Regions from separate parts of the Stenotrophomonas sp. T8 genome, predicted to be linked through region 1. Evidence: predicted binding sites of a transcription regulator. Region 1 holds the regulator's gene; each other region holds the start of a gene.
What was found. Region 1 encodes HrcA, which represses chaperone genes, less so after heat shock. Its sites were predicted from a motif close to TTNGCACTCNNNNNNNNNGAGTGCNAA; they were not measured.
Positions count from the first base shown of each region.

Region 1 (3,275 bases):
CCGGGTCGGCGTCGAGGTCGTCGTGCACGCGATCAAGCAGCGACAGGGCTTCGTGCAGCTGGATCGAGGCGTTCTCGATCAGGCCGTCCACCTCGCCCAGGCGCGGGTCGTGCTCGACCAGCCGCGACAGCTCGTGGCGCACTTGCTGCAGCAGGTCCAGCGCGGAGCTGCCGTCTTCACCGTTGAGCTGGTTGCTGGCCGCCTGGCAGGCGCTCAGCAGGGCGCTGGCGTGGGCCTGGCGGCGGTGGCTGGCACCCAGTGCGGCGATCGACTCCGGTTCAAGGTCCTCGCGGTCCAGTTCGCGCAGCTGGTGCTCCAGGAAGCCGATCCGGTCACTGACGTCGCCCTGTTGCGACAACGCCAGCGATTCATCGACCAGTGCCTGCCAGGCCGCGGCGGCATGGCGCACCTGGCGGCGCTCGTTCTCGTTGCCGGCATAGGCATCCAGCAGGGCCAGCTGCGACGGGCGCGCCAGCAGCGCCTGCTGTTCATGCTGGCCGTGGATCTCCACCAGCAGCGAGGCCAGGTCGCCCAGCTGTGCCAGCGTCACCGGGCGGCCATTGATCCAGGCCCGCGAGCCGCCGTCGGCGCGGATTACGCGGCGCAGCTGGCATTGGTCCTCGTCGTCCAGCTCGTTGTCGGCCAGCCACTGGCGGGCGGCCTGCAGCTGCTCCAGCGCGAACTCGGCGGAAAGCTCGGCGCGTGCGGCGCCATGGCGGACCACGCCGCTGTCGGCGCGCAGGCCGGACAGGAAGCCCAGTGCGTCGACCATCAGCGACTTGCCGGCGCCAGTCTCGCCTGAAACCACCGTCATGCCTGGCCCGAACTCCAGTTCGGTGGCGCGGACGACGGCGAAATCCTTGATCGAAAGATGTCTGAGCATGGGTAAGGGGGTGTCAGCAGCCGCGCAACGCTAGCACGCGGGCGCGGGAGGTCCAATGACTTGCCAAGGCGATGCGCCGCCATTATCTAGTGTCCGTGTCTCACAGGTTGATTCCATGCACGGTTCTCCCGACCAGCTTGCCCCGCGTGCGCGCCACCTGCTGCGCACGCTGATCGCGCGATACATCCAGGACGGCGAGCCGGTCGGCTCGCAGACGCTGGCGCGCGTGGCCGGCCTGGAGGTCAGCCCGGCCACCATCCGCAACATCCTGGGCGACCTGGAGGATCTGGGCCTGCTGGCCTCGCCACATACCTCGGCCGGCCGCGTCCCGACCGCGCATGGCTACCGGGTGTTCGTCGACAGCCTGCTGCAGATGCAGCCGCCGGGCGAGGGCGAGCTGGCCCGGTTGCGCCAGGAACTGGCCGGCGGCGGCAGTACCCAGGCCCTGCTCGGCAGCGCCTCGGAGCTGCTGTCGGCGATGAGCCACTTCGTCGGCGTGGTCAGCGCCCCGCGGCGTGAGCAGTTCGCCTTCCGCCAGATCGATTTCGTGGCGCTGGACGGGCGCCGGGTGCTGGCGATCCTGGTATTTGCCGACAACGAGGTGCAGAACCGGGTGATCGAGACCCGGCAGGAGTTTGCGCCAGGCCAGCTGGAGCAGGTCGCCAATTACCTCAATGCGCATTTCGCCGGCCTGCCGATGGCCGAGATCCGTACCCGCCTGCTGCTGGAGCTGCGCGACGCCCGGTCCGAACTGGAGCAGTTGCTGGCCCACAGCATCGAACTGGCCGAGCAGGCCCTGCAGCCGGCGGCCGACGACATGCTGGTGGCCGGGCAGACCCGCTTGATGGGCGTGCAGGACCTGTCCGACCTGGAGCGCCTGCGCGAACTGTTCGAGCTGTTCTCCAGCAAGCGCGAAATCCTGCAGCTGCTGGAGCGGACCATCCAGGCGCCGGGGGTGCGCATCTTCATCGGCGAAGAGACCGGAATGATGCCGCTGCAGGGCGTCTCGCTGGTCACTGCCCCTTACACCGCCAATGGCCAGGTGCTGGGCGTGCTGGGCGTGATCGGTCCCAAGCGGATGGCCTACGACCGGGTGATCCCACTGGTCCAGGCCACCGCCGATGTGCTTGGCGCGGCCTTTTCGCCGGCCGGACGCACGCCGGGAACATCCGACGCTTGAAACGCAGCATCCCGCCCACACTAGGGTGGGTGGAGGCGGAGAGTGACCGCCAGGGACCCAGACATGAACCACGAACATCCAGATATCGAATCCCAGCAGAGTGCCGCCGATGCGGCTGCCACCGCCGGCGTCAACGACGAAGTCGAGCGCCTGCGCGCCGAAGTCGAGCAGGTCAAGGCCGATGCGCTGCGTGAGCGCGCCGACCTGGAAAACCAGCGCAAGCGTGTTGCCCGTGACATCGAGCAGGCCCGCAAGTTCGCCAACGAGAAGCTGCTGGGCGAGCTGTTGCCGGTGTTCGACAGCCTGGATGCCGGCCTGAAGGCCGCCGGCGACGACCCGCACCCGCTGCGCGAAGGCCTGGAGCTGACCTACAAGCAGCTGCTCAAGGTCGCTGCCGACAACGGCCTGGTCCTGCTGGACCCGATCGGCCAGCCGTTCAACCCGGAGCACCACCAGGCCATCAGCCAGGCGCCGACCCCGGGCGCTGCCCCGGGCAGCGTGGTGACCGTGTTCCAGAAGGGCTACCTGCTCAACGAGCGCCTGCTGCGGCCGGCGCTGGTGGTGGTGGCCGCCGACTGACCCTGCCGGGCCGGGCGGCGGGAATCACCTGCGACCCGGCCCGACGCTGAACGCGCCGGGCGACCGGAAACACAGCGTTCGGGAGGTGGCTTGAATGTTCCACGGGCCTCCCCCACATCGTATTCATCCACCGGCCGAACGGCCGGACTGACCCCAACAAGCATCCTCAGGAGTCTCCCCCATGGGCAAGATCATTGGTATCGACCTCGGCACCACCAACTCGTGCGTGGCGATCATGGACGGCGGCAAGGCCCGCGTCATCGAGAATTCGGAAGGCGATCGCACCACCCCGTCGATCGTCGCCTACACCAAGGACGGCGAAGTCCTGGTCGGTGCCTCGGCCAAGCGCCAGGCCGTGACCAACCCGAAGAACACCTTCTACGCGGTGAAGCGCCTGATCGGCCGCAAGTTCACCGATGGCGAGGTGCAGAAGGACATCGCCCACGTCCCGTACAGCATCCTGGCCCATGACAATGGCGATGCCTGGGTCGCCACCAGCGACGGCAAGAAGATGGCCCCGCAGGAAATCTCGGCCAAGGTGCTGGAGAAGATGAAGAAGACCGCCGAGGACTTCCTCGGTGAGAAGGTCACCGAAGCGGTCATTACCGTGCCGGCCTACTTCAACGACAGCCA
Region 1 is NZ_CP195329.1:1,447,061-1,450,335, forward strand. Features, by position in the region: gene recN (DNA repair protein RecN) at 1-883, opposite strand, end outside; gene hrcA (heat-inducible transcriptional repressor HrcA) at 999-2,063, shown strand; gene grpE (nucleotide exchange factor GrpE) at 2,127-2,642, shown strand; gene dnaK (molecular chaperone DnaK) at 2,824-3,275, shown strand, end outside.

Region 2 (3,275 bases), 2.2 Mb from region 1:
AGCGCCGCCTGCCGGTGCTGGTGATGACCGGTGACGGCAACCCGCACAACCAGACCGGGCTGCTGCAGTCCGGTGCCAACGACCTGGTGCTCAAGCCGATCGAAGAGCGGCTGCTGGTCACCAAGGTGCTGTTCCAGCTGCGCCTGGCCCGATTGAACGATGGACCCCTGATCCGATGATGGATGAAGTAGCCGACACCCCGACGATCCAGCTGGAACCGAGCTGGAAGCAGCATGTCGGCGATTACTTGCTGCAGCCGCAGATGCGCGAGCTGTCCAGCTTCCTGCGCCAGCGCAAGGCCAGTGGCGCGGCGGTGTTCCCGCCCGGCCCGCAGATCTTCGCCGCGTTCGACGCCACGCCGTTCGAGCAGGTGAAGGTGGTGATCCTCGGGCAGGACCCGTATCACGGCCGCGGCCAGGCGCATGGCCTGAGTTTCTCGGTGCCGCCGGGCGTGCCGGTGCCGCCGTCGCTGCTGAACATCTACAAGGAGATCGAGAGCGATCTCGGCATCCCGCGCCCGGACCACGGCTGCCTGATTCCGTGGGCGCAACGTGGGGTGCTGCTGCTCAATGCCGTGCTGACGGTGGAAGAGGGCAAGGCTGGTGCCCACCAGGGGCGTGGCTGGGAGGGCTTCACCGATCACGTGGTGGACGTGCTCAACCGCGAACGCGAAGGCCTGGTGTTCATGCTGTGGGGCGCCTATGCGCAGCAGAAGGGCAAGGTCATCGACACCCGTCGCCATCGCGTGCTGAAGTCGCCGCACCCGTCGCCGCTGTCGGCCCATCGTGGCTTCCTCGGCTGCCGGCATTTCTCGATGGCCAACGAGTACCTGCAGCGCCGCGGCCAGGCCCCGATCGACTGGTCGCTGCCGCCGCGTTCGGCGCTCTGAGCACCGGCGGGCTGCCGGGCCTGAACACCGGGCAACGTCTCCGGGCCTGAATGGGCCTTCAGAACGGCCCGTTCAGCTCCGCTTGACTGAAATCGGCAGGTTTCTGCCGGGTAATTGCCTGAATTCAAAGGGATTGTGAATCCCGAAAAGCGTGCTCGCCACTGTCATCAAATCGCGTTACGGTAGGGCTCTGTTTGGGACCAGTGTTGCATCAATAGGATGCTGGAACTTTTTCCTCCTTTAGCAGTCCAAATCCCGGACTGCTAAGATGGGTGCCTATGAGCCAGAACACCTCTACTGCCCTTGTGGCAAACAATCTCCCGATTCCCAGTGCGCTCGGTTCGCTGGACGCCTACATCGGTGCCGTGCACCAGATCCCGGTGCTGTCGGTCGATGACGAACAGGACCTGGCCCGTCGCTTCCGCGACGGCAACGATCTGGACGCCGCCCGCGAGCTGGTGCATTCGCACCTGCGCTTCGTGGTGCACGTGGCCCGCGGCTACAACGGCTACGGCCTCGCGCTGGGCGACCTGATCCAGGAAGGCAACATCGGCCTGATGAAGGCGGTCAAGCGCTTCGACCCGGACATGGGCGTGCGCCTGGTCTCCTTCGCCGTGCACTGGATCCGTGCCGAAATGCACGAGTTCATCCTGAAGAACTGGCGCATCGTGAAGGTCGCCACCACCAAGGCGCAGCGCAAGCTGTTCTTCAACCTGCGCAAGTCGAAGACGCGCCTGGGCTGGATGAACGCGGCGGAAGTCAGCGCGGTGGCCAAGGACCTGAACGTGTCCGAGCGCGAGGTCATGGAAATGGAATCGCGCCTGTCCGGTCGCGATATCGGTTTCGATGCGCCGACCGACGAGGACAACGAGCACGCCCCGCCGTCGCCGGCTGCGTTCCTGGTTGCCGATGACGAAGACCCGTCGATGGCCTACGAGCGCGAGGACAGCGAAGACAACCAGATGCAGCTGCTGCGCGAAGGCCTGGCCGAACTGGATGCGCGTTCGCGCGACATCATCCGTCGTCGCTGGCTGGATGCCGACAGCAAGGTGACGCTGCAGGAGCTGGCCGACGAGTACGGCGTGTCCGCCGAGCGCATCCGCCAGGTCGAGGCGAACGCGCTGAAGAAGATGAAGGCGCTGTTCACCGCGTAAGGCGGGATGGCGTTGAAGCCAGGAAAAGGCCCGGCATTGCCGGGCCTTTTCTTTTTGGTGGCGTTCCCATCCACGCATGGCGTGGATCTACCCAGTGTCAGTAGAGCCACGCCATGCGTGGCCGCGGCGCGGCCTCAGCCCTCGCGTGCGATCGCGCGCCAGCCGATGTCGGTGCGGTGGAACGCGTTGGCCCAGGTCACCTTGGCCACGCCGGCATAGGCATTGGCCTGTGCGTCGCGCACGCTGTCGCCCAGTGCGGCCACGCACAGCACGCGGCCACCGGCACTGACCACCTGGCCCTGCGCATCCAATGCCGTACCGGCATGGAACACCTTGGCGCTGGCCGGCACGTCGCCCAGGCCGGAAATCACGTCACCGGTGATCGGCGCTTCCGGGTAGGGCTTCGCGGCCAGCACCACGCCCAGTGACGGGCGCGCATCCCACTGCGCTTCTACCTGGTCCAGGCGGCCCTCGATGGCCGCTTCGACCAGTTCGACCAGATCGGACTGCAGGCGCAGCATCACCGGCTGGGTTTCCGGATCGCCGAAGCGCACGTTGAATTCAATTACCTTCGGCGCGCCGCTGGCATCGATCATCAGGCCGGCGTAGAGGAAACCGGTGAACGGGATGCCGTCGGCGATCATGCCCTGCACGGTCGGGTTCACCACTTCGCGCATCACGCGTGCATGCACCTCCGGCGTCACTACCGGCGCTGGCGAGTACGCGCCCATGCCACCCGTGTTGGGGCCGGTGTCGCCGTCGCCGACGCGCTTGTGGTCCTGCGAGGTGGCCATCGGCAGCGCATGCACGCCGTCCACCATCGAAATGAAGCTGGCTTCCTCGCCATCGAGGAATTCCTCGATCACCACGCGGGCGCCGGCATCGCCGAACGCGTTGCCGGAGAGCATGTCACGCACCGCGTCTTCGGCCTCGGCCAACGTCATTGCGACGATCACGCCCTTGCCGGCGGCCAGGCCATCGGCCTTGACCACGATCGGTGCACCCTTCTCGCGGATGTAGGCCAGGGCAGCGTCCACGTCGGTGTGCACGGCATAGAACGCGGTGGGGATGTTGTGGCGGGCCAGGAAGTCCTTGGCGTAGGCCTTGCTGCCTTCCAGCTGCGCGGCGGCGGCGGTCGGCCCGAAGATGCGCAGGCCGGCGGCGCGGAAGCGGTCGACCACACCGGCCACCAGCGGTACTTCCGGGCCGACCACGGTCAACGCCACGCCTTC
Region 2 is NZ_CP195329.1:3,668,960-3,672,234, reverse strand. Features, by position in the region: gene ACSDHM_RS17065 (response regulator) at 1-179, shown strand, start outside; gene ung (uracil-DNA glycosylase) at 176-889, shown strand; gene rpoH (RNA polymerase sigma factor RpoH) at 1,168-2,043, shown strand; gene purD (phosphoribosylamine--glycine ligase) at 2,178-3,275, opposite strand, start outside.
Region 2: rpoH (RNA polymerase sigma factor RpoH) is a predicted target of HrcA. The motif match lies at 1,130-1,156, and genes of this name have one in related genera.

Region 3 (3,275 bases), 2.2 Mb from region 1:
CGTTCCTGCAGCTTCTCGCGATCGTAATCCGAGGAGGTGTCCTGGATCTGGGTCTTGATCTGCGCCACGCGTGCATCAACGTTGGCCTTGTCGCCGACGCCGTCGATGATGGTGGTGTTCTCCTTGGAGACCTGCACCTTCTTGGCGCGGCCCAGGTCCTTGATGGTGGCCTTTTCCAGCGACAGGCCGACTTCTTCGGAGATCACGGTGCCGCCGGTCAGCACGGCCATGTCTTCCAGCATCGCCTTGCGACGGTCGCCGAAGCCCGGGGCCTTGACGGCCACGACCTTGACGATGCCACGGATGGTGTTGACCACCAGGGTCGCCAGCGCTTCGCCTTCAACTTCCTCGGCCACGATCAGCAGCGGCTTGCCGGCCTTGGCGACGCCTTCCAGCACCGGCAGCAGGTCACGGACGTTGGAGATCTTCTTGTCGTGCAGCAGGATGAACGGGTCATCCAGGTCAGCGGTCTGCGACTGCTGGTTGTTGATGAAGTACGGCGACAGGTAGCCGCGGTCGAACTGCATGCCCTTGACCACGTCCAGCTCGTTGTCCAGGCCCGAGCCTTCTTCAACGGTGATGACGCCTTCCTTGCCGACTTCCTTCATCGCGTCAGCGATGATCTGGCCGATCGACTCATCCGAGTTGGCCGAGATGGTACCGACCTGGGCAATCGCCTTGTCGTCGGCGGTCGGCTTGGAGATGTTCTTCAGCTCGGCGACGGCAGCCGAAACGGCCTTGTCGATACCGCGCTTGAGGTCCATCGGATTCATGCCGGCGGCAACGGCCTTGGCGCCTTCGCGGATCAGGGCCTGGGCCAGCACGGTGGCGGTGGTGGTGCCGTCGCCGGCATCGTCGTTGGTGCGCGACGCGACTTCCTTCACCATCTGCGCGCCCATGTTCTCGAACTTGTCAGCCAGTTCGATTTCCTTGGCGACGGAGACGCCGTCCTTGGTGATGGTCGGGGCGCCGAAGCTCTTTTCCAGCACGACGTTGCGGCCCTTCGGGCCCAGGGTGGCCTTGACGGCATTGGCGAGAACATTGACGCCGCGCACCATGCGCGAACGGGCGTCTTCACCGAAACGAATATCCTTGGCAGCCATTGCATTTACCTCATTGGTAGCGCCGGACGAGGCCCGGCGGCTGGGAGTTTGGGATCAGGTTGAAACAGGTCGCGCCGAAGCTCAGCCGATGACGGCGAGCACGTCGTCTTCGCGCAGGACCTTGTATTCGACGCCTTCGCTCTTGTACGAGCTGCCGGCGTACTGGCCGTAGATGACCTTGTCGCCGACCTTCAGCGACGGCGCGCGCACGTTGCCGTTGTCCAGCGGCTTGCCCGGGCCGACGGCCACGACCTCACCCTTGGTGGACTTTTCCTTGGCCGAGTCGGGGATGACGATGCCACCGGCGGAGATTTCGTCGGCTTCGATCGGCTTGACCACAACGCGGTCGTGCAGCGGCTTGATGCTCATAGGAGACCTCTTAAGTGATTGATTGGTCTAAAAAAGTCCGGCGATGTTAGCACTCACCCCAGGCGAGTGCCAGAACCGCACGTGAAGAAACCCGACAACGTCGGGAGCAGGGCAGAGATGGAGCCCTGCCGCCCCCTTTCAAGGGCGGAATGAAAAAATTTTTTCGCCCGCGCGCCTCGGCCAGGGCGTCGGTCCAGATCAATTTCGGTGACAAGCGTCGCACTGTCAGATATCTGACGTTCATTTACGACAAAGTGTCACTGGATCGGCCTTAGGCTCGGTCAGGCATTCCCAATCACAAGGAGTAGTCGATGCGATTGCTGTCCCCGCTTGCCGCCGCCTGCCTGCTGGCGCTGGCCGCTGCGCCGGTCCAGGCCGAGGTCTTCATCAATGAACTGCACTACGACGACAGCACCGCCGCCGGTGACGTCGGCGAAGCGATCGAGGTCGTAGCCACTGCCGGTGAGGACCTGTCCGGCTACCGCCTGTACCTCTACAACGGCAGCAACCCGTCGGCCGCCACCGTCTACGCCAACAATCCGGTCCCGGCCGGCACCGCCGCCGGCTGCGGCAGCGCCACCATCGCCGTGGTCAACTATCCGACCAACGGCCTCCAGAATGGTCCGAACGACGGCATCGCCCTGGTCGATGCCAGCGGCAAGGTGGTCCAGTTCCTCAGCTACGAGGGCGCCATCACCGCCTCCGGTGGCCCTGCCGCGGGCATGACCAGCCAGAACATCCCGGTGGCCGAAAGCAACAGCACGGCGCCGGGTACGTCACTGCAGCTGACCGGCAGCGGCAGCCAGTACACCCACTTCACCTGGGCCGAATCGGCCGGCCAGACGTTCGGCAGCTGCAACAACGGCCAGACCTTCAGCGGCGGCGGCACGCCAGGCCCCAACACGCCGCCGTCAGTCTCCACCACCACCCCGGCGCAGGGCAGCAGCACCTTCCCGGCTGCCGCCGACCTGGAAGTGGTGTTCAGCGAGACGGTGAACCTGGCCAGTGGCGCCTTCGCCCTGAGCTGCGGCACCTCCGGCACCGTGCCGCTGACCTTCCCGGCCAGCGGCCGCAGCGTGAAGCTGTCCACCAACACCGCGCTGGTGGCCGGTGAAGCCTGCCGCTTCGACATCCGCGCTGCGCGCATCACCGACCTGCAGGGCGCGCATCCGGCCGCCGACAGCCGCATCGCCTTCACCGTGGCCAGCACCGGCGGCAATCCGGACCCGGGCAACCCGGGCGTGCCGGCCGGCTACTACTCCAGGGTCAACACCAGCAGCCCCAGCCAGCTGCGCTGCTCGCTGCACGCCACCATCAAGGGCCATACCGCCTACCCGTACAGCGGCTCGGGCACCAGCACCTGGACCATCCTGGAAATCGCCGACGAGGATCCGAACAACCCGAACCGCATCCTCGATGCGTACCGCAACCGCAGCTACGCCAAGGTCAGTGATCGTGCGGGCACCGGCAGCGGCCTGACCTACAACCGCGAGCACACTTGGCCGAACTCGCTGGGCTTTGCCACCACCACCGGTGACAAGGGCCTGCCCTACGCGCCGTACACCGACACCCACATGCTGTACCTGACCGACGCGCAGTGGAACGCCGACCGTGGCAACAAGCCGTTCGCCAAGTGCGATGCCAGCTGCGGCGAGCGTGCCACCGAAGCCAACAATGGGCAGGGCGGCGGCAGCGGTGGCTACCCGGGCAATTCCAACTGGGTGCGCACGCCGGACGGCAACACCGGCACCTTCGAGGTGTGGGGCAAGCGCAAGGGCGACATGGCGCGTGCGGTGATGTACA
Region 3 is NZ_CP195329.1:3,633,534-3,636,808, forward strand. Features, by position in the region: gene groL (chaperonin GroEL) at 1-1,103, opposite strand, end outside; gene ACSDHM_RS16885 (co-chaperone GroES) at 1,185-1,472, opposite strand; gene ACSDHM_RS16890 (endonuclease) at 1,784-3,275, shown strand, end outside.
Region 3: ACSDHM_RS16885 (co-chaperone GroES) is a predicted target of HrcA. The motif match lies at 1,519-1,545, and genes of this name have one in related genera.